DNA from 4 places in the Ruegeria sp. CE12 genome. Region 4 is predicted to be linked to each of the others. Evidence: riboswitches for the same ligand, from Rfam matches in the RefSeq annotation. Region 4 holds a riboswitch; each other region holds the start of a gene.
What was found. A riboswitch is a leader RNA that binds a small molecule or an ion and turns the genes downstream of it on or off. The one in region 4 is predicted to bind cobalamin.
Positions count from the first base shown of each region.

Region 1: it holds a riboswitch for cobalamin, as region 4 does, so the genes downstream of both, ACR0IO_RS05140 (DUF1636 family protein) here and ACR0IO_RS12560 (DUF1636 family protein) in region 4, are expected to answer to the same signal.
Region 2: it holds a riboswitch for cobalamin, as region 4 does, so the genes downstream of both, ACR0IO_RS22115 (hypothetical protein) here and ACR0IO_RS12560 (DUF1636 family protein) in region 4, are expected to answer to the same signal.
Region 3: it holds a riboswitch for cobalamin, as region 4 does, so the genes downstream of both, ACR0IO_RS05070 (CbtB domain-containing protein) here and ACR0IO_RS12560 (DUF1636 family protein) in region 4, are expected to answer to the same signal.

Region 1 is NZ_JBQFRS010000002.1:63,623-71,072, forward strand. Features, by position in the region: gene cobN (cobaltochelatase subunit CobN) at 1-2,195, opposite strand, end outside; gene cobW (cobalamin biosynthesis protein CobW) at 2,199-3,254, opposite strand; gene ACR0IO_RS05140 (DUF1636 family protein) at 3,251-3,640, opposite strand; cobalamin riboswitch at 3,711-3,920, opposite strand; gene ACR0IO_RS05145 (LysR substrate-binding domain-containing protein) at 3,993-4,877, opposite strand; gene ACR0IO_RS05150 (NAD(P)-dependent oxidoreductase) at 4,994-5,959, shown strand; gene ACR0IO_RS05155 (GNAT family N-acetyltransferase) at 6,013-6,552, opposite strand; gene ACR0IO_RS05160 (Y-family DNA polymerase) at 6,687-7,450, shown strand, end outside.
Region 2 is NZ_JBQFRS010000017.1:8,682-16,131, forward strand. Features, by position in the region: gene ACR0IO_RS22105 (DNA polymerase III subunit gamma/tau) at 1-672, opposite strand, end outside; gene ACR0IO_RS22110 (protein-tyrosine phosphatase family protein) at 846-1,349, shown strand; gene ACR0IO_RS22115 (hypothetical protein) at 1,351-1,758, opposite strand; cobalamin riboswitch at 1,847-2,064, opposite strand; gene ACR0IO_RS22120 (TetR/AcrR family transcriptional regulator) at 2,113-2,673, opposite strand; gene ACR0IO_RS22125 (alpha/beta hydrolase family protein) at 2,758-3,615, shown strand; gene rsgA (ribosome small subunit-dependent GTPase A) at 3,647-4,675, opposite strand; RNA gene ffs (signal recognition particle sRNA small type) at 4,850-4,948, opposite strand; gene ACR0IO_RS22140 (bifunctional 2',3'-cyclic-nucleotide 2'-phosphodiesterase/3'-nucleotidase) at 4,988-6,913, opposite strand; gene nudC (NAD(+) diphosphatase) at 7,051-7,450, shown strand, end outside.
Region 3 is NZ_JBQFRS010000002.1:51,166-58,615, forward strand. Features, by position in the region: gene ACR0IO_RS05050 (DUF302 domain-containing protein) at 1-61, opposite strand, end outside; gene ACR0IO_RS05055 (DUF1636 family protein) at 214-558, shown strand; gene ACR0IO_RS05060 (hypothetical protein) at 555-1,049, opposite strand; gene ACR0IO_RS05065 (CbtA family protein) at 1,114-1,812, opposite strand; gene ACR0IO_RS05070 (CbtB domain-containing protein) at 1,817-1,987, opposite strand; cobalamin riboswitch at 2,024-2,229, opposite strand; gene cobF (precorrin-6A synthase (deacetylating)) at 2,274-3,017, opposite strand; gene cobA (uroporphyrinogen-III C-methyltransferase) at 3,010-3,738, opposite strand; gene ACR0IO_RS05085 (cobyrinic acid a,c-diamide synthase CobB) at 3,735-5,057, opposite strand; gene cobM (precorrin-4 C(11)-methyltransferase) at 5,044-5,838, opposite strand; gene ACR0IO_RS05095 (cobalamin biosynthesis protein) at 5,835-6,203, opposite strand; gene cbiE (precorrin-6y C5,15-methyltransferase (decarboxylating) subunit CbiE) at 6,200-7,399, opposite strand; gene ACR0IO_RS05105 (cobalt-precorrin-6A reductase) at 7,398-7,450, shown strand, end outside.
Region 4 is NZ_JBQFRS010000004.1:331,653-339,102, forward strand. Features, by position in the region: gene ACR0IO_RS12540 (hypothetical protein) at 1-516, opposite strand, end outside; gene ACR0IO_RS12545 (alkyl/aryl-sulfatase) at 820-2,874, shown strand; gene ACR0IO_RS12550 (hypothetical protein) at 3,089-3,310, shown strand; gene ACR0IO_RS12555 (hypothetical protein) at 3,307-3,810, shown strand; cobalamin riboswitch at 3,870-4,076, shown strand; gene ACR0IO_RS12560 (DUF1636 family protein) at 4,318-4,674, shown strand; gene ACR0IO_RS12565 (ABC transporter ATP-binding protein) at 4,671-5,447, shown strand; gene ACR0IO_RS12570 (ABC transporter substrate-binding protein) at 5,460-6,410, shown strand; gene ACR0IO_RS12575 (FecCD family ABC transporter permease) at 6,412-7,422, shown strand.

The DNA.
Region 1 (7,450 bases), on a different contig from region 4:
AGGTTCCGCCCAGTGGGCAGCACATCCGAGCGTCCGCGATAGGGTGAGCCCGACGGTCCGGCCTCGATCCGTTTCCCGGCCAGTGCATCGATCAGGGCACTGCGTTCGGCGTGGGCTGAGGGGGCAGGGTCAAAATTGCTCGCCACCTCAGGTACCCGGCCAAAGATGTGCAAACCGTCGCCAAACTGGCTTTCCTTGATGTCGCAGACAAAACGGTCGATGCGGGTGATTGCCTCGGCAGTGCAGGTGGCTTGATCGAGGCCCAGGTCACTTTCAAGTCCGATGGTTTGCGCTTCGTCGCGGATATCTTCCTGCAAGCGGTCGCGACGTTTGGGGTCTAGCCCGTCTGCGTTCGAGAACTCATCCAGCAGCGATTCAAGCCGAACCATCCGATCCGGCGTGCCGCTTTCCTTCATCGGAGGCGGGATATGACCCAGCGTGACAGCCCCGATGCGGCGCTTGGCCTGCGCGGCCTCGCCGGGGTCATTGACGATGAACGGGTAGATCACCGGCAGATCGCGGATCAAAACCTCGGGCCAGCATTTGTCGGACAAGGCGACCGATTTGCCCGGCAGCCATTCAAGCGTGCCATGTGCACCGATATGGATGAGCGCATCGGCACCAAGGCTTTTGCGCAGCCACAGATAGAACGCGACATAGCTGTGGCGCGGGGTGCGCGACAAGTCATGGTAATCGTCATCGCGCAATTCAGGCGTGCCGCGTTCGGGTTGAAGCGCGACCAGCGCTTTGCCTCGGCGCACTGCAGTGAAGTGAAACGCGCCTTCGGTGAATACCGGGTCATCTTCAGGGTTGCCCCAGACGGTTTTCAGATCTGAACGTAATTGCTCGGGCAACTGGGCAAGTGCGGTGAGGTAATCCTGCAGCGGCCACGAAATGCGGGCGTCCAGCAGAGTTTCGGCAATCGGCTCTGCGGGTGCAGTGTCATAGCCTTCATCCTGCAAATCGGCCAGCATCGCCTCGGCCGAGGCCAGTGCATCAAGGCCCACCGCATGGGCCATCTGCCAGTCCTTGCCGGGATAGGTGGACAGCACCAGAGCGGGCACTTGATCTGCTTTGGGCCGGTCATTCAGGTTCAACCAACCAGTTACACGGTCGATGATCGCTTCGATCCGTTCAGGTTCAGCCCGATGGGCAAAGCGAGAATACTCAAGGTGCGGGTCGTGTTTGCCGGGCTCTTTGAAAGAGGCGATACCGGCCGAGATACGTCCATCCACTTCGGGCAATACCACGTGCATGGCGAGGTCGGCAGGCGAAAGACCGCGTTCCGCCTCAGCCCATGCTTTGCGGCGCGAGGTCGCCAGAGCAACCTGAAACACTGGCACATTAGCAGCGTCCAAGGGAGATGTCCCCGACGCGCCTTTGCCCGAGAATGAAGTGGCATTGATGATTGCGGATGGGTTCAGGGCAACAACCTGTTCACGCAGCCAATCGGCGGCTGCGGGCGCTTTCAAAGATGGCGCGAACAGCCCAACCGCGTCCAGACCACGGTCTCGTAAGCTGCGGATCAAGGCTGCGATCGGCGCAGTGTCCGCCGAGGTCAGATAGGCCCGATAGAAGCTCACAAGGATGCGCTTCGCCCCGCCCGAGAAGGCCTTGTTTACCGGGATAACGCCGCGATCGGGGCACCAAGCTCCGCATTCTGGCAGGGTTTTTGCACCCATCACCGGCCCGGCATAAAGCCCCGCGGCCAGTGCCATCTGGGCCAGCGCAGCTTGCGCGGCCACTTCTCCACCGGTGTCACACAGATGCGCGAGTCGGCGCAGCGTCGAAACTGGTAGCGTTGAATAGTCGTCCAACCGCGTATCTTCACGCCCGTCAGCAGGCAACACAGCCAGCGCGATGCCTTTGGATTGTACCAGCGCCAGAACTTGCTGCAACCCGTAGGACCAATACGGCACGCCGCCGATCAATCGGATCAGGATGCCCTTCGCGCCCTCCAGCGTCTGTTCAACATAGGTATCAACTGACAAGGGGTGTTTCAGTGCGGTCAGGTTGGCCAGCCGCATCGTCGGCATCCGCCCCTCGGCACCGCCACCGCGATGCCAGCCTGCCGCGAAAGCGCCAAGGTCGCTGTCCGAGAAGGACAGCACCACCAGATCCGCTGGGCTCTGGCCCAGATCGGTCGGGGTTTCGGTTTCTTCTAACCCGTGGCTTTCGCGGAAGACGACATGCATAGCTTACTCGGCAGCCTCGGCTACACCTACGAGGATATCGCGGATCGCAGCCTCTTTGATGTCGTCATGCTCGGCAATCACGACCAGACGCGAGCGGCGCTCCTCGCCGGGTTCCCATGGTCGGTCGTATTGGTGACGCACACGCGCACCTACAGCCTGCACCAGCAGACGCATCGGTTTGCCCTGAACGGCAGCATAGCCTTTGACACGCAGGATGTTCAGCTCGTTCGCTAGACGTTCGATATTGGCGACCAGTTGAACCGGGTCGGTCTGTTCTGGCAACTCGACAATGATGCTTTCGAAATCGTCATGCTCGTGGTCGTGATGGCCGTCGTGATGCGACGGGCGAGCCTCCATGTCATCTTCGGCTGCGGCTTCAAGACCCAGCACGACTCGCACGTCGACAGCACCTTCGGCAACTTCGACGACGGGGAGGGGACGCGGAGCTTCGGCGGCGATGATTTCTTTGGCCTTCGCCACACCTTCGCGGCCAGCCAGATCGGGCTTGGTCAGCAGGACGATATCCGCGCAGGAAATCTGATCCTCAAACACCTCAGACAGCGGCGTTTCGTGGTCGATCGAGTCATCGGCTAGGCGCTGGGCGTCCACCGCCTCAACGTTCGGAGCAAACCGACCGGCCGCGACGGCCTCGGCATCGGCCAGAGCGATCACGCCGTCGACGGTGATTTTCGAGCGAATATCGGGCCAGTCGAACGCTTTCAGCAGCGGCTTGGGCAGGGCGAGGCCGGAGGTTTCGATCAGGATGTGATCGGGGCGCGGTTCCAGCGCCATCAGCGCCTGGATGGTGGGGATGAAATCATCGGCCACGGTGCAGCAGATGCAGCCATTGGCCAGTTCCATGATGTTTTCCGCCGGGCAATCGGGAATGGCGCAGGATTTCAGGATGTCGCCATCGACGCCAACGTCACCGAATTCATTGACAACAACGGCCAGACGTTTGCCCTGCGGGTTCTGCATCAGGTGCTTGACCAGTGTGGTTTTGCCCGAGCCCAGAAAGCCGGTGATTACAGTAACGGGAAGTTTTTCGAGGTTGCTCATTTCAGGGCTCCAATCGGGGGAATGCGGGCCGCACAGTTTTTGCGGAAATGTTCAGGGCGCTCACGCCATTTCACAAGGCCGTCTTCGGTGGCGAGATATTTGGTGACGCCTTCGACGATGGTCTCGACGTGGTCGGTTTCGTTGAGGTTCTCATACACAAAGGTCCAGCGGGATGGTCCGCCACGCAGTACGATCGAACACCCCTGATCGCAGTTCGAAAGGCATTCAACGGCCTTAAGATCAATGCCATCTGGCAGCTCGGCCTCGGTCAGCGCTTTATGCAATAATGTGCCGGGGCGCTGGTCATCTTCCTCGACAGGAAGGCCACGCCGGCAGGTGGTGCAGACCAGCAGTTCAACTGGTGTCGTCTCGGTCACGTCTCTCATCCCCCCTTCACGGTTTTCGGGGGACGGGGTATGCGCGGGCCTTGGCCCGACACCGGAACACCCCGTCCGGTCTGGTCTTCGGGCGTTGGCAGGTCTCCCGGCTTGCGGATGTCAGAGGTATCCTCTGGCAGGTGTCCTGCCTTCCCGGCCTGCAGGCCAGTGGCTTTGGGCACCTTCTCCGGTCACGGTCGCGGGGGCGGCTGCATTTGACGGCATTCCATACCGCTGATGCATTCCCTTTTCATCTGCTTGCACAGACACCAACGAAAGGGACATGCGGCAAGCAAAGGGGCGTTGTCAAGCGAATGGAGGCGCTCTCAGATCACCGGGATGGAAAAGCGACTTGCAGTGGTCAGTCAGCGGCATCCGCTTTGATCCGTTCTTGCAACCAGGTCTCAAAGAGGCGGGCAGAGGCCGTCGGGCGGGGCGCGCCATCTGAGCGGATCAGGTAATGGGACTGAGCAAAGGGAATCGGTGGTCCGGCGATCTGCAAGGGCGCACCCTGCGCAATCGCATTCCGGGCAAAGCGTTCAAGGATTGTGGCGTAGCCTGCCCCCGCCATCACAAGTTGCAACGCGGTGACCGTGGTATCTGCCGAATACTGAGACTGAAGTTCAGGCTGGTGAATGCCATGTGCCTCAAAGTATCGCGCCCAGTTGTCTTCATACCCAAGGATATGGATCAGAGGACTTTCACGGAACTCTGCCTTGCTTGGCGCTGTGGTGCCGGATCTGCAAACCGGAACAAGGCATTCATCCGAAAGCTTCTCTGCCCTGAGCCCCGGCCAGTCGCCATAGCCCAGCCGAATATCGATATCCACATCGCTAGAACCCATGGTGTCATTCCAGATGTGAGTCACCAATCGCACAGGGATATCGGGATGTTGGCTGGTGAATTCAGGTAGTTCGGCAGCCAGCCAATAAGTCATGGTTGAAATTGCCGCGCGAATGGTCAGCGTCTGCTGAGACGCTGGGCCAAACAAACTGTTGGTCGAAAGGGTTATGTCAGACAGAGCGCGCCGAACGGTCAAAGCATAGGATTGGCCAAGCTCGGTCAATTCCAGTCGTCTTGCCTGTCGAGTGAAAAGAGGTTGGCCCAACTCGGCTTCCAATGAGCGGATATGCAGGGATACCGCGGTTTGTGTCAGACCCAGTTCTTGCGCGGTTGCGGTGAAATTCAGATGCCGAGCGGCAGCTTCGAAACTACGCAGCCAGGAAGGGTTTGGTAAACGATCCATTTATCACCAAAAATTTTTGCCCATAAGATCGATTATTATTCGTTTCATTTGTGGGTTATCAAGGTGAATACTCCGCGTGAAAACGGTTCGGGCATAGCCCACAGGGAGGATTCGCAATGAAGGTTGGATTTATCGGTCTGGGGAATGTGGGGGGTAAGCTCTCGGGTTCGTTGCTGCGTAACGGGGTTGATTTGACAGTTCATGATCTGAACCCGGATCTGGTTGCTGAATTTGTTGCGCAGGGTGCCAAGGCTGCTGAAGGTCCGGCGCAACTGATGCGGGATTGTGATGCGGTTATCACCTGCTTGCCATCCCCTGCGGCATCGGATGCCGTGATGCAGGAAATGCTGCCAGAGGTTGGTCCGGGCAAGATCTGGATGGAGATGTCCACCACTGATGAGGCCGAGGTGAAACGGTTGGGTGCCATGGTGATCGAACGCGGTGGCGCCGCAGTAGATTGCCCTGTTTCCGGGGGATGCCATCGTGCAGCTACGGGCAATATTTCGATTTTTGCCGGATGTGACCGCGCAACATTTGAACGGATTTTGCCCTTTCTGACAACCATGGGGCGCCGCATTCTGCATACCGGTGACCTGGGGTCTGCTTCGGTTCTGAAGGTGCTGACCAACTATCTGGCCACCGCCAACCTGATCACCTGTGCCGAAGCCCTGGTCACTGCCAAGGCTGCAGGGATGGATCTGAATACGACCTATGAGGCGATCAAGATCTCATCAGGAACCTCATTTGTGCATGAAACCGAAAGTCAGGTCATCCTGAATGGATCACGTGATATCTCGTTTACAATGGATCTTGTGAAAAAGGATATCGGGCTGTTTCAGGAAGTCGCAGATCGTGCGGGGGTGCCGTTGGAGATGAACCCGGTGATGATCAAGATTTTCGAGGACGGAATTGCCCGGTATGGTGACCGCGAGCTGTCGCCCAATATCATCAGACGACTGGAAGATGCCACCGGACTGGATATTCGCGCACCGGGTTTCCCGACCGAAATGCTGGATGATGAGCCGGAAGAACCGGGGTACGAAGTGGTCCCCAGGGGCGCTAGAGCGCATAGATCAACATAGGTCTGGGCGCTTCGGCCTTACGATTTAGTGATCGGATGATAGTCGAGAGGGTTCTACCAATAAGCCGGGTTTTTGAACGCTTCGGCGCATTGTGGTGGCCCTTTCAAAGGCGCAAGATCCTGATCCGAAAGAGACTGTGCCAGCCACCCATGCGGATATTGAAGCTTCATGGGTGGCTGGGCCTGCTGCTCGGTAATCTGTTCAAAACCAACTTTGGAATAGTAGTTCGGATCGCCATAGGTGATCACCACATCAACGCCGCGCCCGCGCAGATCGCTCAGCCCGAACGTCAGGAGCTTTTGTCCAACGCCTTTCCCTTGCTGGCCTGTTGCAACGGCCACAGGGGACAACATGAATACGGTGCGGTCATCCTGCTCATACTCGAGGCGGGTAAAAATTATGCACCCGGTAAGAGTGCCACCATTTGTGGCAGTGAAGACATACATGTCACCAGGTTTGGTCTTTGCCAGAATGTCTTTCACCAGCCCTGCGATCAGTTGACCTTCCTCATCACCTTCGGAGGCTGCGAAAACAGCTCCGAAAAACTCGATAATTTCGTCGTGTCTGCCACTGGTATGGCGGGAGTAGTCCATGTCGCACCTCAATTCTGACGGTCAGTGGTTCAGCCGGAACCCTTGGTCATTTAGCTGGGTATTTCACCCATATGACTCGACATGGTAAAGGTGAAAGATTATTTAGAACAAATACAGAACATTTGGTGTCAGGTATGCTCAGAGGGGTGCAAAAACGCGTTGCTTCGCTATGGTTCTTCCGGTTGCCCAGCGACCGGGTTCTCAGGGCGAATCCGGTTCAGGGGCCGTTCGCCCTTACCCTCAAGCAGAACAATGCCAACCGCATCTATTGTCTGAATGGCGAAGCTGAGCGTCAGGGCCTGCACAGCGGCATGCCTTATGCGGATGCCCGTGCGTTTTGTCCTGACCTGCAAAGCCAGCCTGCCGATCTGCAGGGCGATGTGCAGTTCCTGCATATCCTGCGGCGCTGGGCGACGCGCTATTGCCCCTGGGTGGGGCTGGAGGGGCGGGATGGGCTGGTTCTGGATGTGACCGGTTCCGCGCATCTGTTTGGCGGGGAACCCATGATGCTGGCGGATATGCGCAGGCGACTGGCACGGGTCGGGCTGTCGGTGCGGATCGGACTGGCCGATACGCGGGGCGCGGCTTGGGCATTGGCACATTACCAAGAGGGCGTGGCCGCCCGGGGTGATACCCTGAATGCGATAGGGGCGTTGCCCGTGGCGGCATTGCGGCTGCAGGAGGATACGTCGGTTGCTTTGCAACGGCTGGGACTGCGCAGGATTTCGGATCTTGCAGCAACATCACGTGCGCCGCTGGCCCGGCGTTTGGGGCCGGAACTGCTGATGCGTCTGGATCAGGCGCTTGGGGCGCAGCCTGAAGAGATTTCGCCATTGGCTGATCCACCACGGTATGGCGTGCGTCTGACCTTGCCGGAACCGATTGGGCTGGTGTCGGA
Region 2 (7,450 bases), on a different contig from region 4:
GGAACCTTCTGCAGCGCGGGTGATCAAAGCCAGCGCATCTTCGGCGATCTGAGCGTTCTCTGACCCGGCAATTTTTTTCAGCAGGCCAATCATGACCTCGGGCTCGATACGTCTCAGATCGAAGCGCTGGCACCGGGAAAGAACGGTGACCGGGACCTTGCGAATTTCAGTCGTTGCAAAGATGAACTTCACATGCTCGGGTGGTTCCTCGAGCGTCTTGAGCAGCGCGTTGAATGCACTGGTCGAGAGCATGTGAACTTCGTCGATGATGTAAATCTTGTAGCGAGCACTGGCGGCGCGGTAGCGTACGCTGTCGATGATTTCCCGGATATCATTGACGCCGGTCCGACTTGCGGCGTCCATTTCCATCACGTCGACATGGCGGCCTTCCATGATCGCAACGCAATGTTCGCATTTCCCGCAAGGTTCAGTCGTCGGTCCGCCATTGCCATCGGGACCAATACAGTTCATGCCCTTTGCAATGATCCGCGCGGTGGTCGTTTTGCCCGTTCCGCGAATGCCGGTCATGATAAAGGCCTGCGCGATCCGGTCGGCCTCGAACGCGTTTTTCAGCGTGCGCACCATGGCATCCTGGCCGACGAGATCAGCAAAGGTTTCCGGGCGGTATTTTCGGGCTAGAACCTGATAGGCGGGGCTGGGTGTGTCGGTCATGTCTGCTCTGGCGGATTCGTATCAAGGATGCAGCGTAGTTGTCCCCGCGGCTTACGTCCACAGCGCACAGGCACGAATTTCGTTTGGGAATACCAGCCGATGCGCATAAGCTGGCCGGACCGATTTCGAAAAACTGAGTTCTGTTGCATGCCATTTCTTGGGAGGAGTAATTTGTGTCTCAGCTGGTGATCTATGCCCTGCAGGTTGGAAATGGTACGCTCGCGCTGACGTCGATACCCGGCAAAGATGGTGACTATTCCGGCGATTTGGACCTGATAGCGAACTGGAAGCCAGGTCTTGTCATTTCAATGACAACTGAGGCCGAGATGGTGCAGCTCGGCGCAGGTGATTTCGGCAGCGATATTCAAAGCCGGGCTAGTCGATGGGCGCATTTGCCCGTGACCGACTTCGGTGCGCCGTCACCAGAAATCAATGAGCTGTGGACTGAGACCAGCGCAGCAGCTCGACATGCACTCTCGGGCGGAGGACGGGTACTGGTTCATTGCCGCGGTGGCTGCGGACGATCGGGGATGATTGTGCTTCGACTGATGATCGAATGCGGTGAAAGACCCGAAAACGCACTCCAGAGGTTACGCAAGGTGCGGCCATGTGCAGTTGAAACTGATGATCAGCTAAACTGGGCGATATCGGCAGCTCAGCCGCAGCTCGAGCACTGAATCATGCAGCCGCGTGCTGGCTGATATCGACATTTTGCCTTGGAACGAGCGCATTGGCCTCAAGTAGCGCATATGGTGGACTGGAAAGAATGCTGGAAGGCAAAGCGGTGTTTGCTGAGCCAAACATCATGTCTGCATATTCATCCAGCGCGTTGGTCTCGACGGACATATCTGAACCGCAAAAAAACCTGATCTGATCAGGTCCCGCGCGAAAGCGGGCGGTGCAACCATCCGGGCAATGGGTCAGCTCGCTGCTGCCTTCGATTTCGAATTCTCGCGTCGCTACTGGTCCAGCTGTTGTCATGGCCTGCGCCATTGCACGGGCCATTCTGGCCAGTGCGGGGCAGGTTTTGCCTGTCCGTTGGCAAACTGTAGCTATAAATTCGTGTGTCTCGGTCTTCCAGATCATGTTGCGCCCTCCGCGCGCGAGACGGGGGCTTGGTACAGGCTGGACTACGCGATGCGGTCAGACCCTGCCCGGACACCCCGCCCGAGTTTCGGTTTCAATTCCGATGGCAGGTCTCCTGACTTGCGGGTCATCGCTTTGCCGACCTTCCCAGCCTATTGGCCAGTGGTATTTCGGCATTGCTCTCCGCCTACAGTTGCGGGGGCAGTCGCGGCATAGGTCCATTCCAACGTTTCGGGCAGGACCGCACCGTGTTCCCTTTTCATCCCGTACCAGTCCGATACGAGAACCATCGCCTAACCGCTAATGCTTGTGGTCGGCTTGAGTCAAGCTGCATTCCGCCGCGGTCAGTAAGCTTCAGAGAGCGTTGGCGGGCAGAAACCTCGGCAGGTTGCGCAATACATCCGAATTTCGACGCGCGCGGGCCAGTTGCCATCCGCCCTGAAGCATAATGAACAGTGTATCGGCGGTTTCCTGAGGATGATCGACGCCAAAGCGTTCGGCATGCCTGCGGACTTGCACAATCCAGCTTTCGTACAGGCGGTAGGCGTGATCCCTGAAAAGTTGGTTCTCCGGCCCCTCGAACAGCGTGGCGGATATAGGGCAGGTTTCCCAGCGACCGGATTTGTCAAAGAGCTTTGCGATCTTGTGGCATAGGGTTTCGACGCCATCGCGAAAGTCGCGTGCGTCTTTGAAAGAGGCCGCAATCAGTTCCAGCATTCCATCTGACGCCCAGCTTGCCGCAGCAAGGGCCAGGTCGGACTTTCCCTTTGGAAAATGATGGTAAAGCGAACCTTTGGGTGCCTGGGCCTCTGCCAGCAATTCGGACAACCCAACGCCGTTGTACCCCGAGCGCTGGAACAGCTCGGCGGCGGTCTGGATCAGGCGATCTCGGGTTGGTAGCGGACGTTTGGTCATCTTTCATCGATATTGACAGCACTAGACCAAATGGTCCAGATGGAATTATTAGACTGATTGGTCCAGACTTGGTTGGAGGATTCAATGTTGGACAGCCAGCAGAATGCGCTCATCGAGGATTTTCAGTTTCCGGCTGGTTCAGCGACGCTGTCTGCCCGTCTGTTCCTGCCTGCGACCGAGCCTGATACAGTTGTAGTTCTGAACAGCGCCACCGGCGTGCCACGCGATTACTACAGGCATTTTGCACAGTGGCTGGCTGTCGAACAGGGTATTGCCTGCCTTACATACGACTACCGCGATTTTGGCCATTCCCTTTCAGGGCGCTTGCAGGACAGCGACGTGACCATGGCCGATTGGGCTCTTGTCGATATGCCAGCGGCCCGTGCTGAGATGCGCAGAAGATTTCCGGATGCCAAGCTCTGGGTTATTGGTCATTCGGTTGGCGGGATGTTGGGTCCAGTCCAGCCGGAAATCGAACAGATCGACCGGATGATTTGTGTCTGTTCGGGACTGGTGACCGTATCCGATCATCCCTGGCCATATCGTGCATTGGCTATGTTGTTCTGGTTTGGTCACGCTCCCCTGATCGTGCGCCTGAAGGGATATCTGCCGGGTAAGTTGGTTGGTTTTGGTGCTGACCTGCCGCCAAAAGTGTATTGGCAGTGGCGAAAGTGGTGTACCGCACCTCAAAGCTATTTGCCTGAGACCGGAGTTACACTGCCCGAAGCGGATTGGTCGCGTTCAGGTGCGCCCGTCGACGTTCTTACATTTGAGGATGATGAGATGGTGCCTCCGGAGGCAGTTTGGCGACTTGCAGATGCCTACGGGCCTGCTGCCAGACGTCACCTGTTGAAGCCCGGCGATTTTGGCCTCAAGGGTGTGGGGCACATCGGGGCGTTTGCCCGTCGCAACTCTGCGGTTTGGCCCCGGTTGATTGCGTGAAGTAGGGCACCGCACGGAGGTGCCCTTTCCTTCAGAACCGTTTGCGTGATTTCTTATCCTGCATCACGGATCGCACCATTTTCCCAAAGGCTTTGTCACGTGCGCGCGACTGCGCGATTGTTTCAGAGTTACGCCGATCTTCGCGTCGCAGCTTCCTCCATCGCTCTAGACGCGCCGGGTCGAGCTCGCCGGCGCTGATGGCTTCTTGGATCGCGCAACCCGGTTCGGTTTCGTGGCTGCAATCCGCAAAGCGACAGGTTTCGGCAAGTTCGACGATATCCGAGAATACTTCATCGACCCCTTCTTGAGCATCCAGCAGACGCAGGGCGCGCATACCGGGGGTGTCGATCAGCCAACCGCCGTTACGCATCTGGTGCAGCTCGCGCGAGGTCGTCGTGTGTCGTCCATGGGCATCATCTTCACGTATCTCCGCGGTGGCTTCGTTTGCGCCAGTCATTGCGTTAGTCAGTGTGGTTTTACCTACACCTGATGAGCCGATCAGAGCCGCTGTTTGCCCTTTTGGACACCAATTCAGGACCTGTCGCACGTCATCGTCATCATGGGCATTCACTGGCACAACCGTCAGAAAGAGTGTCAGTGATTCTGCGCGTGAAACATAGTCTTTCGGATCATCGCACGTGTCTGCCTTGGTCAGCACGATCACTGGATAACAACCAGCCTGATGTGCAAGTGCCAAGTATCGTTCCAGCCGAGGCAGGTTAAAGTCTGCGTTACAGGAACTGACGATGAACAGAACGTCGACGTTGGCCGCAATCAACTGGATTCCAGCACCGGTGCCTGCGGCCCGGCGTTTTAGCAGGCTCCGCCTGTCCAGCAGTCGTTGGATACGCATGTGTTCATCGACCAAAACCCAATCACCGACAGCAAAATCACCAGTAGATTGGTTGTTACTCAGCAATGTTGCTTCGCCGTCAGGATGCATTCCGATCAGACGGTCACGGTGAACTGCGCTCACGCGATAGGGAGTGTATGTTGGATCAGCCGCATATTGCGCGGCAAAGTGAGAGGACCATCCGAGGTCCGATAGTGTAAGGGACATTGATCTGCCTGTGTTCAGAAACAGCAAGCCGCACAGATGGCGCACGCGCATCCGTGGGTGATGTGTTCAGGCAGTCGGAAGTGGCCGCTAGATCAGCGCCGCACTGCCTGAGGGATTTGTACTACAATCATCAAAGCCCTCCTTTGGCTGCGGATTGATCGCCGAATTGGCGGTAAGTGAGAGGCTGGACATCGACCCAAGCGGGACTCGTTGTGGCTGCTTCCTTCCGGACCTGACCAGGTTGGCGAGGCGCTCGCCCGCGCCAACCTCTCGAAGCCCGATATAGGGATTTGGCAGTGCAATGACAACCCATCACAGGCTTAGTCTGATCCTGAGAAATCCATCAGGGTCCTGATCGAGAATTTGCGGTTCGTATTCTGCCAGTTCTTGTAGATAATCCGCGGCGCCCGGCCCGGTTCTGAAGATTGCCAGCGATCCCGGCTGGCTGGTGAACGAAAAGGGGCGTGGAGCCTTCTCCAGAGGATCAGCAGGCAGTTTTCCGGATAGATAGTCACGCAAGATATCCTGTATTCGCAATGGAGGAAGCTTGATGGCTTCCACACGCTCAGGAAACGGAAAATGCCCGCCTCCGCTGACTCTATAGTTGTTGAGCGCTACGATAAATTCCTGCTCCTGCTCCACCGGACTGCCGAGATGTCGCAAGTTGCAGATTCGAGAATTCGCGGGATTGATCAATTGACCACTCGCGCCGAAGCGGGCGGGTTGCGACAAATCGATTTCGTATGACACGCCGTGCAATACGTCGAAGTTGTGCCCTGCCCGGCGCGGATCATTCAGCTCAGCCTCGTGACTTTTGTCGAGCTGATTGAAGATCCCTGCAGACATCTCGATCCAGTCAAGCAGTTGGGCTCTACTGACACGTATGGCTCGAAGCTCATTCGGAAATACGTGCAGGTCTGCTACATGTCTCATCGAAATTTCACCTGCCGGCACATGTGTATAATGATTAGGGCCAGCGCGTCCTCCGAACTTTGAGGGTGCTGTCGCGGATAAAACAGGAAGGGTGGCAAACTTGGTTCCGAACAAGAATGGCCGAAGAGCAGCGGCTTGTGCCGCTGCAACCAAGGCCAGCCCCCGATCATGCGCACAATAGCTGAAAAAGCTGTGCAGAGGCTTGGAGGTCTGCCCTACTGGCTCGGCCATACGTGCTCTGGTGTGCGCGTGTCCGTGCGAAAACACCTTCTTTAATTCAGCGTCTTCCGGAACAGGTAAGTTCTCATTGGCAGAACATATTGGCTGCAACTGGCTTGAGCTGTCTACGATGCGCCAGCGACCGGAAGGCTCACGTTCGACGGCAACATCGATGATGCCCAGGTGCGAGCCGGCGAAACCCGGCATGACAACAGGTTTGCCATGGATTCGACCGATGTGATTTTCGACATGCTCCAGTTCGTCATGGTTTTTCCCGGGTAAGGTCAGATGCGTATGGCCAGCGATGATCGCATCTATTTCATCAATCGCGGCCATCGGGATCACAGCATTTTCCAACCCCGTGGCAGCATCGGACTGTCCCAATCCGGAATGGGCCAGCGCGATGACCAGATCACACCCCATTTGACGTAGCCGGGATGCAGTTCTGCGCGCAGATGACATGATGTCGGCCACTGTCACCTGATCCAACAAGCGATGCGCCTCCCATTGTGCAGTTTGCGGTGGCAATACGGACAATACTCCGATCTGAATTGGAAACTCCCGGTTGGCGACTGTGAGAGATCGCCGCAAGACCGCGTATTCTTGCCAGCTCTGGTCGCCCGTGCTGTACTTCATATTGCTGCAAACCACAGGGCAAGGTGCCTGAGAGAGTATGCCGTCAAGAGCTGGCAAGCCAAAGCTGAAATCATGATTGCCGAGGCCGATGGCATCATAACCCAACAGACCAAAGGCCTTCATCAAAGGGTGTTCCGAACCCTTCTCCTCTGCCGCCCATTCGCCAAACGGAGTACCTTGCAGTGAATCGCCATTGTCGAACAGCAATGTCAGCGCGCCACTGTCTCTGACCTGCTGCTGTGCAATACGGATAAGTGTCGCTGTTCGAGTAAATCCGACTGCTGAGTCTGGGCGATCAGCATAATAGTCGAAGCTGGTCAGGTTCATATGAAGATCCGATGTCGCCAGAAGCTGAATGCGTCCACAGATCGTTTGATTCTGGCTACGGCAGGGAACTTTATTCTTGATCAATTTGTCTTCTTTTGGTGGTGATTGAGTGAACGTTTGCACTAAAAAGTAGAATACATGTAAATACTTGAGCAACCATACGGTTATTCGAGAGTATGTCTGATTTTTTAGGACTACGAATATCCATTGCTCTGGAGCCGAAGCCGTGGCACCCCTTGGCGAAAAGCTGAGGGGCCAGAATGAAACGCGCTGAACAGGTGACTTTTGGAGGTTCGGGTCTTGACCGGGCGGCCCTTATTCGAAGCGATGCGCAGAGACTTGCTGATGCTGAGAACGACCCGTCGGCGCGCTGTTTGCTGCTTTGGCGGGGAAAGATTCTGGTTTGTGGCGAGGCGTTGAACAGTTTGGCTTTCGTCCCGATGACACATGACCTGGTTCAGAAGGGCCCGGGTGGTGCGATCGAAACGCCGGTTTTCCTTGGGCTGTCTGAAGCGAACTTGCCCATATTCGCCATGGATATCTCGGAATGGGCTGCCGAGGGGCTGGATTTATCCGGTGTCGGCGAGTTTGTTGATCGGACCGAGCAACAGCATCCGGGTTTGCCGGATGGGTTTGTATTTGCCGAACTGCGTCGCATCA
Region 3 (7,450 bases), on a different contig from region 4:
CCGTAAACTCAGCCCATGCGGGCAGAGCCAACAGACAAAGCACAGACCATAGCGATTTCATCAAGCAACCTCCAAGGGTTTGAGTGTGAGATTGATGCCAGATATCACTTTCCGGTGCACTCACATTCTCGTGCGCTCATCGCGACCACGGGCTTGTGTCACAGCGCTGAAAGCTTCAGAAACAGCGGAACTCAAGATTAAGGTGAAACGTATTTGGCGCAGACCCGGCTATTAATTTGCACCAGTTGTTCCGGCACGCGCGATCGTGATGCCGAACGGCAAGCCGTACAAGCGGCATTGACTGGCATCGATCTTACGGCGGAGATCGAAATCGCAGAACACGCCTGTTTCAGTGGATGTAGCGAACCAACGTCGATCGGCCTGCAGGGCGAAGGCATGGCGTCATATGTTTTTTCGGGTATCGATATCGTTGCAGATGCGGATGATATTGCTGCGACTTGTCGAGCGTATCTGGACAGCCCCGCTGGCTGGATCGAAGACGCCCGACCATGCGGACGGCTTCGCTTGTGTTTGCGGGCGCGTATTCCGGCGCTTTAGTCCACCTGTACAGTTACCGAAGCACTGACCGGCACATCTTCGACCATCAGCGGGCTGTGGCTGTTGGCATTCAGCGATACCTTAATCTCAACCTCGCCCTTGGGCAGATCGGAGATGTGCATCCAGTTGCCATAAAGGCGGGCGAGTTTCGTGCCATTCACATAGACATGCGCGTGACCTTCACCGGGATTGTCCGCAGCAGAGGCGTTTTCGGGCGCAAACCGAAAGTTCTGAGGCATGACGTGCAGGTTCCATCCGGCCATTGGGTCCTGCGTTACCGCAATTTCCAGACCGGGCGCATCCTGACCGGCAGGCAGGTTGATGGCGGTCGAGTGATCATGCGCCATGGCTTCGGCATGAGAACCGCCATGTTGATTGGGGTCCGCATGGTCGTGGCCGTCAAATGTGACGCCATTGGCCGCGGCGAGAACGAAACCAGCGCCTCCGCCGAAGACCAGACCAATTGCAAAGAGGGCAAGTGAACGTGCCATTTCTGTTCCTTGAGCCAAAAAAGAACCCGCCGGGCGGGGCCCGGCGGGATGACATATTGGGGTATCAGGCTGCCGCTTCGGCGCGTTTGCCTTCGCTTTGCCAGAAGTAACCGGCAAATGCGCCAACCAGAACCCATGCGACAAGGCCGATGCCAAAGGCACGTGCGGCAAACAGAGCACCGATTTCGGTTGGGACCGGTCCGGTGAAGACATCCGGTTCGGGTGCGCCGATCAGATGTGGAGCAACGAGCAACGCTGCCGCAATCACGTAGCTGATGATGTTGCCACCAAACGCAATCAGCCACATGGCAACCGCCGCAGCCGCGACGGTGGCGAACCACCAGACTTGCCGTGCGTAAACATCTGCAGCAGCAACGCCAGGAACTTCGGGTGCCAGGCTAAAGCCGGGTGCAAAGTGAACCGCGATAAAGCCCGCCAGACCCCACAGAACACCTGTGCGACCATCGATCTTGTGACCCTGACCTTCGGCCACAGACATAAGGGCAACCAGAACCAGTGCGTAACCGGTATAGGTGAGCATGGTGAAGATGACGCTCAGCGCGTCGCGTGTCAGCTCAGAGAACATGCCCGGTAGCTCGGGATGGGCCGTGACAGCTTCTCCGCCGAAATGCACCAGTTCACCGGACTCATAGAGCTCGGCGTGCAACAGAACGGGTTGCACAAATACAAGCTGCAGCAAGGCGGCAATCAGCCCCGCTGCAGCACCAGCGAACAACGCGCTGGTCAAAATGCGACTGAACATCTGCTTAGTGGCAGGGGAAACCGGTTGCGTGGCGCACGTCATGTGCCGCGTCATGCAAGCCAGATGCCTGAACATGGCCGGTCAGGGTGATGATACCCAGGCCCAGAACCACTGCGAACATTACCGGCAGAAAGCCTGTCTTTGCAGCAGATGCTGTTTGAGTTTGTGTCGTCATTTCTTGTCCTCCAGTGCCGTCGCACCCGACGGCTGGTGTTTCTACGTTCGCCTGGCAGGTCTCCTGGCTCGCGGGTCGGTGCCTCTGTTCGCCTTCCCCCCGAATTCGGGAGTGGCTGGTTGAACAGGGGCTCACCGCTTACAGTCGCGGGGGCGGCTTTGGCTTTGACCTCAGACGAAGTCGCACCACATTCCCTCTTAGCATCCGGATGTCTCCGGCAGGACCAGACCCGGTCATTTAGCCGCGAAGCACAGGTTTGCGCAATCGCCATTTGCGACGTTTTGCGTCAATTCACACGCTTTTTCAGAACGTAGATGTCCATGATCCAGCCATGATCAGCCCTTGCCTGTGCACGAGTTGAGAGAATCTCATCACAAACTTCGGACAAGTTTCCGTTGATCAGGATTTCTTCTTCCATACCGACGTAAGCGCCCCACCAGATGTCATAATTTGCCATATCAAGGCTCTGGAACGAACATTCGCCGTCCAGCATCACTGCGACGGTTGAAGCAGCCTCAGGCCAACCCTCGTCCCGGATACGGCGACCGGTTGTAACGACATAAGGTGCGCCGATATCGTTGATCGGAATCCCATGTGCTGCGGTCAGGGCCTGCAGGGCCGTGATACCGGGAATCACCCGTTTGATCGGTTGCGGTGAGAGACGCGCAGCGATTCGCAGCGAGCTGTCATAAAGTGAGGGATCGCCCCAGATTAGTAGGGCCACGTATTGTGCATCAGGATGGGATGCGATCGCTTCCTGCCAGCGCAGTGCTATTGCATCATGCCATTCATCCACCCCACGTAGATAGCCATCATCGGCCCTACGCGTGGGGATGTCGAAATAGGCGATTTGCGGAGCCGCTTCAGTGACTTGAGAAATGATCTTCTCACGTACGCCGGCAAGATCTGCCTTGTTCTCACCCTTGCGCGGGATCAGGATCAGATCAGCTGCACGAATAGCCTCGGCACCCTGAAATGTCACGTGATCCGGATTGCCTGTACCGATCCCTATCAGGCTCAGTTCATACATTATCGAACTCCGCCAGCGGTCCATAGAGTATCAGTGCCGGGGCTGTTCCGATTTCAGACTGCAGCCGTTCCGACAACGCTCCGATGGTCGAGCGGTGCAGCGACTGATCGGGTGTCGAGACAGATTCTGCCATCAGCGCGGGCGTGTCCAAAGGCAGACCATGTGCTTGCAGCGCCTCAACAAGTAGCGGGAAAGTGCGTTTGCCCATGAAAACAACTGTGGTCGCCCCCGAATCCGCCAACGCCGGCAGGTTCAAATCTTCGGGCAGTTTGCCGCTGACATCGTGGCCGGTGACAAATTGTACACGGCGAGCTGTCAGGCGGCGGGTCAGCGGAATGCCTGCGGCTGCCGCGGCGGCGACGGCAGATGGAATTCCGGGGATGATTTCATACTCGATCCCCGCCGCCTTCAGCGCGACCAGTTCTTCTTCAAGCCGACCGAACATACCTCCGTCACCTGATTTCAGGCGAACGACATGGGCACCGGTTTGTGCATAGTCGACCAGCAGACGGCTCACATGATCCTGCTTGGGTGAGGGGCGACCAGCACGCTTTCCTACACCCACCAAATCTGCGTCCTCGCGGGCGTGGGTAAGAATAGGTCCGCTACTGAGATCGTCGAACAAAACCGCATCGGCCTTTTGCATCCGGTCAACGGCCTTGAGCGTCAGTAGTTCCGGATCTCCGGGGCCTGAGCCAATGAACGAAACGAAACCGCTCATGCTGAGGCCTCTGCGATCAGATGAAAGAATGTGCCGGTGACGTTGCCCCGAACTGATCCTGTCTGCGGTCCTTCCGCACCTTCTGCGTCAAAGACTCGCGCAAGAGGGGCATCGGGCTGTTCGACAATAGACGAATAATGGAACTCGTGCCCGCGAAGCGCTGTACCAACCGCGAAACCGGGCATCTTTGCCAACAACTCGGCTTTGCGATACCCGAGGTTGAATTTGCGCTTCTCATAGGAGGTCACAAGACCGAGTAGTCCCGCCATTTTGTGTGGCGTACCTTCCTTGTCGATCAGCACGTCCCCCAAAGCCATGTATCCACCGCATTCACCATGTACTGGACGGGTTTCCGCGTGCTTGCGTAGACCAGTCTGGAAAGTGTCAGCGACTGCCAGAGTGCCGGCATGCAACTCAGGATAACCTCCTGGAAGCCAGACAAGATCTGCATCGTCGGCAGGCGCTTCATTGGCCAACGGCGAGAATGGCAGGATTTCAGCACCCGCAGCACGCCAACCTTTGAGAAGGTGCGGATAGGTAAAGGAAAATGCTTCGTCCTTGGCCAGCGCAATCCTTTGGGCCGGGGGGCGCGGCAGCGCGGTCGGAGATGGCCCATTGGGGCCTGAGGAGGCAGCCTCCCTGATCGCATCCAGATCCACATGTTCACGCAGAAAGGCCGCGTATCCGGCAATCGCGCTTTCCAGATCAGGGTGCTCGACCGCTTGTATCAATCCAAGGTGCCGCTCTGGCAAAGTTAGATCACCCCGACGCGGCAACACACCCAACACCGGCAGACCCGCACGCTCCATACCCAGACGTGTCAGGCGTTCATGCCGCGGGCTCGCGCAACGGTTTAGGATCACACCGGCAAAAGGAAGGTCCGGATTATACATTCGGAACCCCAGCGCCGTGGCTGCCGCGGATTGCGCCTGACCACCAACATCCAGCACCAATACGACAGGCCAGCCCATGCGCTGGGCTGTTTCAGCGCTGGACCCATGGCCCAGTTCGCCGGGCTTGGCGACCCCATCAAACAGTCCCATGGAACCTTCGGCCACGACAATATCTGCGCCCTCTGACTGCGCCGAGATCGCGTTAAGCAAAGGCGCACCCATCGCCCAGCTATCCAGGTTGAACGAGTCCCGGCCAGTCGCCGCTCTGTGAAAAGCGGGATCGATGTAATCCGGGCCGCTTTTGAACGGTTGTACCGTCAGTCCATCTTCGGCCAGAGCGCGCAAAAGACCCAGCATGACTGTGGTTTTTCCGGTGCCTGAGGATGGTGCCGAAATCAGAATTCCGGGAGGATTAGTCATCACCATGGCTCCAGCTCGACCACGGGCTTTCCGCGCTCTGCGGGCGATAGCGGCGGTCATAGGTTTTGGAATACAGACAGCTTTCGTCAAAACCTTCACCGGCCAGTGCTGGGCCTACCATGATCAATGCTGTGCGAGAGATGCTCTCGTCCAGCGCATCTTTCAGGGTTGCCAGGGTGGCGCGGATAATCTGCTCATCCGGCCAACTGGCGCGATAGACAACGGCCACTGGACAGTCAGCCCCATAGGCAGGCACCAGATCTGAAATCACCTTGTCCAGATTGCCGATCGACAGGTGAATGGCCAATGTTGCGCCGGTGCGGGCAAAGTTTTCCAGCGTTTCACCCTCGGGCATCGACGACGCACGCCCGGGAGTGCGGGTCAGGACGACAGATTGAGCAAGCCCGGGAAGGGTCAGTTCGGTTCCAAGAGATGCGGCAGCGGCGGCAAAAGATGGCACGCCGGGTGTTACGCTAACCGGAATGCCTTCGGTCTTGAGCCGACGAATCTGTTCACCCATGGCCGACCAGACCGACAGGTCGCCTGAATGCAACCTCGCCACGTCCTGTCCGGCTTCGTGAGCTGCTTTGATTTCGGCCACGATCTGATCCAGATCCATTGGCGCGGTGTTCACGATCTTTGCACCTTCTGGGCAATGGCCCAGAATCTCCTCTGGCACCAATGAGCCCGCATAGAGGCATACTGGGCAGGATGCGATGATATCGCGTCCGCGCAGGGTCAGCAGGTCGGCGGCACCTGGTCCGGCACCGATGAAATGAACGGTCATATCTGTCCTCCGATAGCGATCGCGCATGTCGCAAGGCGATCGTCCGAAATCTGTCTGGGTGAGAGTAGCCGCGCACCGGGTCCGGCTGCGGCAAGAGCGGATGCTTCGGCCACGCTGCCAGTGCCATAGGTGGCACGACTGCGGTTCGAGCAGGTGAGTGTGCGCTGACCCGCCAGATCGGCAGCAGCTATGAAATGCAGGGGCAGGGCGGTCGATTCGGCAAAGGCAGTCAGTGCTTCGTGCCCTTCTTTGTCCGCGACTGTTGCGAGAGCTTCCACAGCATGATCGGCAGTGGCGAGATTGAATGCCGCCTGCAGGCTCTCTGCGGTGGCGTTTGAGGAAAACCCAAGCCCTGCGACGATCATAACGTCACGCTCCACTGCACAACCGGGTAGGCTGATTTCCAACCACGCCGGGGACCAAGCGCTGACGCCTGCGCCAGCTCGATGCGCAGCAATTCACCGCCAAGCTTTTCGTGCCAGTTGGCCAGCAAAGCCTCGCTTTCAAGTGTAACCGCATTGGCGACCAGCCGCGTGCCTGTAAAAAGGTTGGATTGTAACCAGTTCAGAAGCTCTTCGCTGAGACCACCGCCTATGAAAACGACATCGGGCCGGGGCAGCCCCGACAACCCGTCCGGTGCGGTGCCGTGCACGACGATGAGACGATCCTGACCCAACGTATCGGCGTTTCTGCGAATGCGTTCGGCGCGGTCTTCGCGCGGTTCAATCGAAGTTGCGGTCAGGGTAGGGTCGCACATCAGCCATTCAATGCTGATTGATCCGGTACCGCCCCCGATATCCCAAAGATGCTCGCCCCGCTGTGGAGCCAAAGCCGAAAGGGTCAGGGCGCGTATTGGACGTTTGGTGATCTGACCGTCGGTTTCGAATATATTATCCGGCTTTCCCGAAGCCTTGGGGAATGCACGGCCGGTGCCTGCAACTTCAAGGCCAACGCAGACGGGATGTTCAAACGATCCGAGCAGTGCTTCGGTCAACGAAATACTCTGAGAGCGTTCGCGCGGCCCGCCAAGCGCTTCCATTACGTGAAGCGAAGTATCGGCAAATCCGGTTTCGTTCAGATATGTCGCAAGCTCGGCAACAGCAGCCCCGTTGCGAAGCAAGACAATCACACGCAGACCGGGGGCCAGATGGGGTCGCAAACGAGTCAGAGGGGCGGCATGCAATCCAAATGTCAGCGTGCCTTCCAAAGGCCAGCCAAGCCTTGCGGCGGCCAGTGAAAAGGTCGATTGACCAGGAAGTGCCGTCCATTCTCCCGGCTCGAAGTGGCGCGCAATGACTGAGCCTGCACCGAACCAGAACGGATCGCCCGATGCCAAAACGACCGTCCTGCGCCCTCTCTGTTTGCTCAGTAATGGCAGGCCGTCAGAAAACGGAACCGGCCATTCGATGCGCTCAGCATTTGATTCAGGGATCAATGATAGATGCCGGGGTGGACCCATGATGACTTCGGCGCGTTCCAGCACTTGACGGCTTGCGGGCGACAGGCCATCCAGTCCATCTTCACCCAACCCCAGAACGGTCAGCCACGGAGTATCAGTCATGTCCCACCTCCTGATCCTTGGTGGCACCACCGAGGCCAATGCGTTGTCCAA
Region 4 (7,450 bases):
AACAGCGATGACCGGTCCGTTGGGCAATTCCGGATCGCGCCCGGGGGCCAGAGTGATCTGAACCACTGCAAACAATATCAAACCGAGCAGCAAACCCAAACTTGCGACCAGATATGGCCAGCGAAAACGCTGTTCGGGTTCGACGCTCGTGTTCGGATCATCCTGCGAATGCGGGTCGACGATTTCCACGCGCTCAAATCGGGGGGCATATCCACCTTTTGGGATCGACAGCCGGATCGGGTCATTCCGTCCCGGGCCCGCATAATAGCCGTCAATATCCTGACGCAACCGGCGCGCCTCGAGCCGGACAACCGGATCGACTTGCTGATCGAAACTCGCGTCGCGATCAAAGACCGACATGGCGATCGAAACGCCTTTGATCTGATCCGCGCGCCCCGCCAAATACTCATTGACAACATAGGTCAGGAATGCCCGGCGTTGCGGCGTCGCGGCAAAATCCGGGTGCTTCAGTAAGCGCGAAAGCTGTTCGCGGATGTCCTGTTCCGAAATTGTCACTCGTCAGAGCCCCAATACTAAAAGCTTTTAAAACCGGTGAGTTACCGTGTGCGATCAACGGCTCTTACTCTGTTTACCTCGCAGGTAGCAACATGTTCGCACTTCACGGAACGATGCGGATGGCTAGGACGGGCGGACTGTTTGCCAATTCGGCGAGCTTCAAGGGGTCAAGGAGAGCGCCTGAATGTCGGCCATCATCGCTACCGATGCATTTACGTACGCCGCACATAAGCACAGCGACGCCCCTTCTTTTTCTGCCCCGTACGAATTCTGACACCACCATCCACAGGAGCCGTCCTAAATATGGCACGCCGAAACTTTTTGGTACTGACAACCGCGCTGCTGGGCCTCACTGCCAGCGTCGCGATCGCGCAGGAGCATTTTGACCCCAAGGGCAAAGCACCCTCACGCTTCACCGTTGAATTTCAAGAGTTGATGCGTGACTCTCTGCCGTTCGAAGATCAGCGCGACTTTGAAGAAAGCAGCAAGGGCCTGATCGCCGTCCCCGACTACCGTCAGATCAAAACCGAAGACGGCATCGTTGCCTGGGATATCGGCAGCTACGACTTCCTGCTTGAGGAAGGTCAGGAATTCGACTCGATCCACCCGTCGCTGCAGCGTCAGGCAATCCTGAACATGAACTATGGTCTGTTCGAGATTCTGGATGACAAAATCTATCAGGTCCGCGGTTTCGACCTGTCCAACATTTCGTTCATCCGGGGCGACACTGGCTGGATCATCTTTGATCCGCTGGCTTCGAAAGAGACAGCTGCAGCAGCGCTGAAACTGCTGAACGACACGGTCGGCGAACTTCCCGTTAAGGCCGTAGTCTATTCACACTCGCATGCTGACCACTATGGCGGCGTCCGTGGTGTCATCAATGACGAAGACGTTGCAAATGGTGTAGAGGTCATCGCGCCAGCTGGCTTCATGGAACATGCGGTGTCCGAAAACGTCTATGCAGGCAACGTGATGAACCGCCGCCTGTTCTTCCAATATGGCGTGCTGCTGCCGCGTAACCCCTATGGTCACGTGGATCAGTCGATCGGTAAGAACATCTCGGCCGGGACCACCGGCCTGATCGAGCCAACCCGCTATGTCTCGGACGATTATGAAGAGATCACCATTGATGGTGTCCGCATGATCTTCCAGAATACCCCCGGCACCGAAGCCCCTGCCGAGATGAACACTTATTTCCCCGACCTCAAGGCCTTCTGGGCGGCGGAAAACATCACCGGTACGATCCACAATATCTACACCCTGCGCGGTGCACTGGTCCGCGATGCGCTGAGCTGGTCTAAGCACATCAACGATGCGTTGTACGAGTTCGGCCAGGAGGCAGAGGTGATGTTTGCTTCTCACTCCTGGCCACGGTTCGGCAATGACCGCATTCAGGAAGTGATGCGGGCGCAGCGCGATACCTATGCCAACCTCAACAACGGCGTTCTGAACCTCGCCAACAAAGGCGTCACCATCAATGAGGTGCACAATGTCTATGAGGTGCCGGAAAGTCTGCAACAGCAATGGGCGGCGCGCAGCTACCACGGTTCGGTCGAGCATAACAGCCGCGCGGTTATCAACCGCTATCTGGGGTATTGGGATGCTAACCCGACCACGCTGACACCGCTTTCGCCTGAAGACAGTGCTCCGTTGTTTGTCGAGATGATGGGCGGTGCCGAACCGATCATGGCGAAAGGGCAAGAACTGGTCGATGCCGGCAAGTATTTGGAGGCGACCGAGATCCTCAACAAACTGGTTTATGCCGAACCGCAGAACCAGGCTGCCAAGGACCTGCTGGCCGACGCGTTCGAGCAGATCGGGTACCAGAAGGAAAGCCCGTCGGTCCGCAACTCATTCCTGGGCGCGGCCTATGAACTGCGCAACGGTATCCCACAGGGTGCCACCATCGAAACCACCGGTCCGGATACGATCAAGGCGATGCAAACCACCATGTGGCTGGATTTCCTCGGCATCCGCGTCAACAGCGAAAAAGCGGCAAACATGGAGTTCACCATCAACCTGTCGATTCCCGATCGCGATGAGAACATTGTGGTTGAAATGAGCAACGCCACCCTGACCCATATCGTTGATCAGACTGCGGAAAACGCCGACCTGTCGATCAGCCTGAACCGCGCTGATCTGGAAAAGGTCATGACCGGCGAACGTAAGCTGACCGACATGCTGGCAGATGGAACCGCCAAATCTGAAGGCGATACCGAGATCGTAGCACAACTGGCCTCGACACTTGATCAGTTCGATCTTGGCTTCGAACTGATGCCGGGCACCGGCGCGCAGGATCTTACCCCTGAGGCAAACGACTTTGCCCAGCCTGCGCTCGCGAATTCCAACGGCGGCTGATAACCCCATCAGTTAGCTGACTCGGGTTCGCAGGGTTGGCTTTCGCCTTGGAAGGCGGGTTTTCCCGCCGGAAGACGGGCCGTCGCAACCGGTCCGTCTTTTCCTCATTGCTTTTCCCGATTATTTTTGTCAGTTAAATACCGACCTAGTCAGATTCTCTGGATTCACGCCCGGTCACCGCCCTGCCCGACGCTGACCAAGAGACAACCAGATAATGACAAAATCGCTTGCTGACCTGCTGGCCATGGATGCTGTTGCCAGCCGACATGGATGTGCATTGAAACCGAAACTCCGCGAGGCCATCGAAGCCGACCTGCGGTTCCCTGCACATGCCACCGCACCCCGCCCGGAAACAGAGCTGACCGCAGATGAGCTGCCAGAAAACGTGCTCAGCCTGTCGGCGCATTCCCCAAATTCTGAAAGGAAGCGCGCATGAGCTTTTCAGTCTATGGATCAAACGGCGACAGACCAGCTGCGGGCAGACCAGACTTCGATGATTTTGAGCTGGGACTGTTGCCTGTTATGCGACACTTCATCCTCAGTTTTGCCGATTCCGATACGCAATCGTGGCAACACGCCTATTCCACGGCCATCGAACGCTGGGGCGTTGATCAGGGCCTGAACATCGCTCATCTGATCTATAAAATCGTCAAGGTCACGTTGCATTGCCGCCCGGCGGGGTTGGCCTTCAACGACCCGCTTTGCCTTGAACAGCGTGGGTCACTGACATGCGATGAGCTTGCGCTGATGAAGATGCTGCATCACATGCGGCGCGACAACACGCCCGAAGCGCGCGATGCCGTCAACCTTGTTACCGGCGGCTATCCGGATGCCCATCTGATTCAGGCTGGTCTGACGCTTGCCAATCGCTTTCCGACCGGTAACGACAGACGCGGCGACACCTCCCGTCGGCCGATGCTTCGGGCCGTGAAGTAAAAACCTATCCCCGCGTTGACCAAGCCTTCAGCTGGCGCTTGACAACGCTATCGACACCAGACTAGCTGACACGAGATGGTTCCCGACGGTTTGCCCGAGGGATGAAAATGGGAATACGGTGCGGTGCGTTCTGCGTACCAATGCCGTGACTGCCCCCGCAACTGTAGGCGGAGAGCGAAGCCAAAAGACCACTGGCCCAAAGGCCGGGAAGGTTGGCCAAGCATAGACCCGCAAGTCAGGAGACCTGCCATCAGATGTTTAACCAACCCGGGGCGGGGCGTCCTGGAAGGAGGCTTTGATGGCGCGTAATCTGCGTGTGTACATAAACGGCACCTTCTGTCCGCACTTGGCAACAAGTGGAGCGGACCATGCCGGAAGCAACTGAACCCTTCGTTTTGTGTTTTCAGAATTGGCAACGGTGGCGCTTCGCAAACACGCCCTGCAGTGAATTTTATGTTACGTTATTACATTGCTAATTATTCAGATTGACAGTAAGTGGAGCGCGTAATGCCAGAAAACTCTGATCATTTCCTGTTGATTTGCGAGACCTGTCAGGGCTCGGACAGTGCCGATGCGCTTCGAGCGGCGATTGCGGATAAGCTTCCGTCCTGCTTCGCCATCCGAGGGGTTTCCTGCATGGCTGGCTGTTCACATCCTACGACTGTTGGCTTTCAGGCAGCGGACAAAGCGCAATACCTGTTCGGTCGCATTAGTTCAGCGCAGGACATTGAAGCGCTGGCCGCGTTTGCCTGGCAATATCAGGACAGCGCTGACGGCTGGACCAATGCTACGGACAGACCCTCTGCCCTTTACACCAAAACCTTGTCGCGCATGCCGCGCATCTTGTCTGGAGGTCAGGCATGACATTTCTGGTTGCCGAAAATCTCGAGTATTATGCATTGAACGGTGATGTGCTGCTGCAGGGTGTGTCCTTTGATCTGGACGAGGGATCAGTACTGGCCATCGCAGGCCCGAACGGCGCAGGCAAAACCACCCTGCTGAACTTGCTATGTGGTGTCGAAACCATCGCGCTCGGGGATGTACTGATACGCGGTCAAAGCCTGCGATCGCTATCGCCTCAGGATCGCGCCCGGACCATCGCTGTTGTAAGCCAACAAGAGTTGCCCGATGGACGGTTACGACTGAGAGATTACGTTGCCTTGGGGCAGATTCCCATCAAAGGCGACCGATCTGCAGATGAACATAAACAGGCATTGGACAGGATATTTGACCTGACCGAGCTGCATCATCTGGCAGGCAAGCAGATGTCGACCCTGTCCGGAGGCGAGCGTCAGCGCGCGCATATTGCGCGCGCTTTGGCCCAAAACCCGTCGCTGCTGTTTCTGGACGAACCCACCAACCATCTGGATCCCGACGCCAAGGGGCGCATGCTCTCGCTGGTCGCCGATCTTGGTATCACCGTGGTCATGATCGTCCACGACCTGGTCATGATACCAGAATTCGCCACCCATGTTGCGTTGATGAAATCCACCCGACTGACGGGTTTTGGACCGGTCAGCAACATCCTGACGCCACAGCGCGTGCGCGAAACCTTTGGCGTCGAATACCTGTGTTTTCAACACGAAGACCGGGTGATCCCCGCACTCGACATCCGAAAAACCAAGCTTACAAACTGACAGGAGCTTTCCATGAACCTGAAACTCTGGCCCGTGGCGCTGATCATCGGCCTCGCCACCAGTGCGGCCGCACATGAGGTCACCGTAGACAATTGCGGCGAACCGCTTGTTTTTGACTCAACGCCCGAACGGTTGGTCGTACACGACATGAACATGACCGACATGGCCTTTGCGCTTGGCCTGCAGGACAAGATCGTTGGTCTGACCGGTATCACCGGATGGTACAAGACCAGCCCGGAATTCGACACGCTGCGCGGTGACATCCCCGAGCTGGCGCCGAAATACCCCACTGTCGAAAATCTGGTAGCGGTAGAACCCGATCTGTTCTTTGCCGGGTGGTATTATGGCATGAAGCCCGGCGGCGAAGTCACTCCGGACACGCTGGCCCCGTTCGGTATCAAGACCATGGTCCTGACCGAAAGCTGCGTACACCTGAACAAGGACCGCCCCGAAGCCAGCATGGACCTGTTGTTCGATGACGTTCTGCGTCTGGGCAAAGTCATGCATGTTGAGGACAAAGCCGAAGCTCTGGTCGATGGCTGGAAGGGCCAGCTGTCCGCCATCGAAGCCAAAACCGCAGATCTGGCGAAACCACGCGTCTTCCTGCTGGATGGTCCGGCTGATGCGCCTTTTACCGCGGGCAAGTTCGCAATCCCTGACGCGATGATCACCGCCGCTGGTGGCGAAAACGTAACCCATGATCTGGACACCAGCTGGGGCCGCACCTCGTGGGAGGCCGTCGCCGCCACGAACCCTGAATTCCTGGTTCTGCTGGACTACCAGACCGGCAACGGCGCTGCGGATACCTTCAAATTCCTGCAAGAGCATCCGGTGATGTCCCAGACCGACGCAGTCAAGAATGAACGCTGGATCGGTCTGCGCTACGAAGAGCTGACACCTGGACCGGCAAACATCGAAGCGATCGAGAAAATGGCGCGCGAAATGCACGCCGAGATCAACTGATATGGGCCCGTTGGGCCGGACAACACTGCTGGGGGCGGCCGTTCTGGTCGCCCTTTTGCTGGTGTCGACAATCTATGGCACCACGCCGATCCCTGTTGCGGACGTCCTGACCGCCATTTCGCTTGGCACTGGCATCAGCGAAGGCGACATGTCCCCGCTGCATCGGATCGTGTTCGACCTGCGTTTACCACGCGCTCTTTTTGCTGCTGTCATCGGCGCGGGCCTTGGTGTTGTCGGGGTCGTGCTTCAGACCACCACTCGAAACGATCTTGCCGACCCGTTTCTGTTTGGCCTGTCCTCTGGCGCTGCCGCGGGTGCAGTTCTGGTTATCACCGTTACCGGCGATGTTCTGGGCATCTGGACCTTACCACTTGCAGCCTTTTGCGGTGGTCTCATCGCATCCGGAGTTGTTCTGGCTTTGGTGCAGAGCTTACGCACAAGTGCACCGGAAAAACTGATCCTTGCCGGGCTTTCGGTCTCATTCCTGTTCTCGGCAATTACCAACTATCTGATCTTTGCCGGCGACAACCGCGCAGCCCATTCCGTGATTTTCTGGATGCTGGGCGGGCTTGGATTGGCGCGGTGGGAAACCTTCCCCCTTGTCCTTGCGGGACTTGGCCTGATCCTAGCCTATGCGCTCTATCGCAGCCGATGGCTGGATGCGCTGCTGACCGGAGACTTCACCGCTTCGACTCTGGGCATACCTGTCAAAGGACTGCGATACAGACTGTTCTTTGCAGCAGCCTTGGCGACGGCAGCGTTTGTATCTGTGGCGGGCGTGATCGGGTTCGTCGGCCTTATGGTCCCGCACATTGCACGCGGTATTGCCGGACCACTTCACAAGAACCTGTTGATAACGGCGGCGCTTGTAGGAGCCGTGCTGCTGACCCTCTCGGACATCCTGTCCAGACTTCTGCTGGCACCACAGGAACTGCCCGTGGGTATCGTGACAACATCGATCGGGTCGCTCTTTGTGTTCATTTACCTGTTCAGATCAGGAAGGCGTGGCTGACCGGTTGAACCGGTCACATGGGATGATT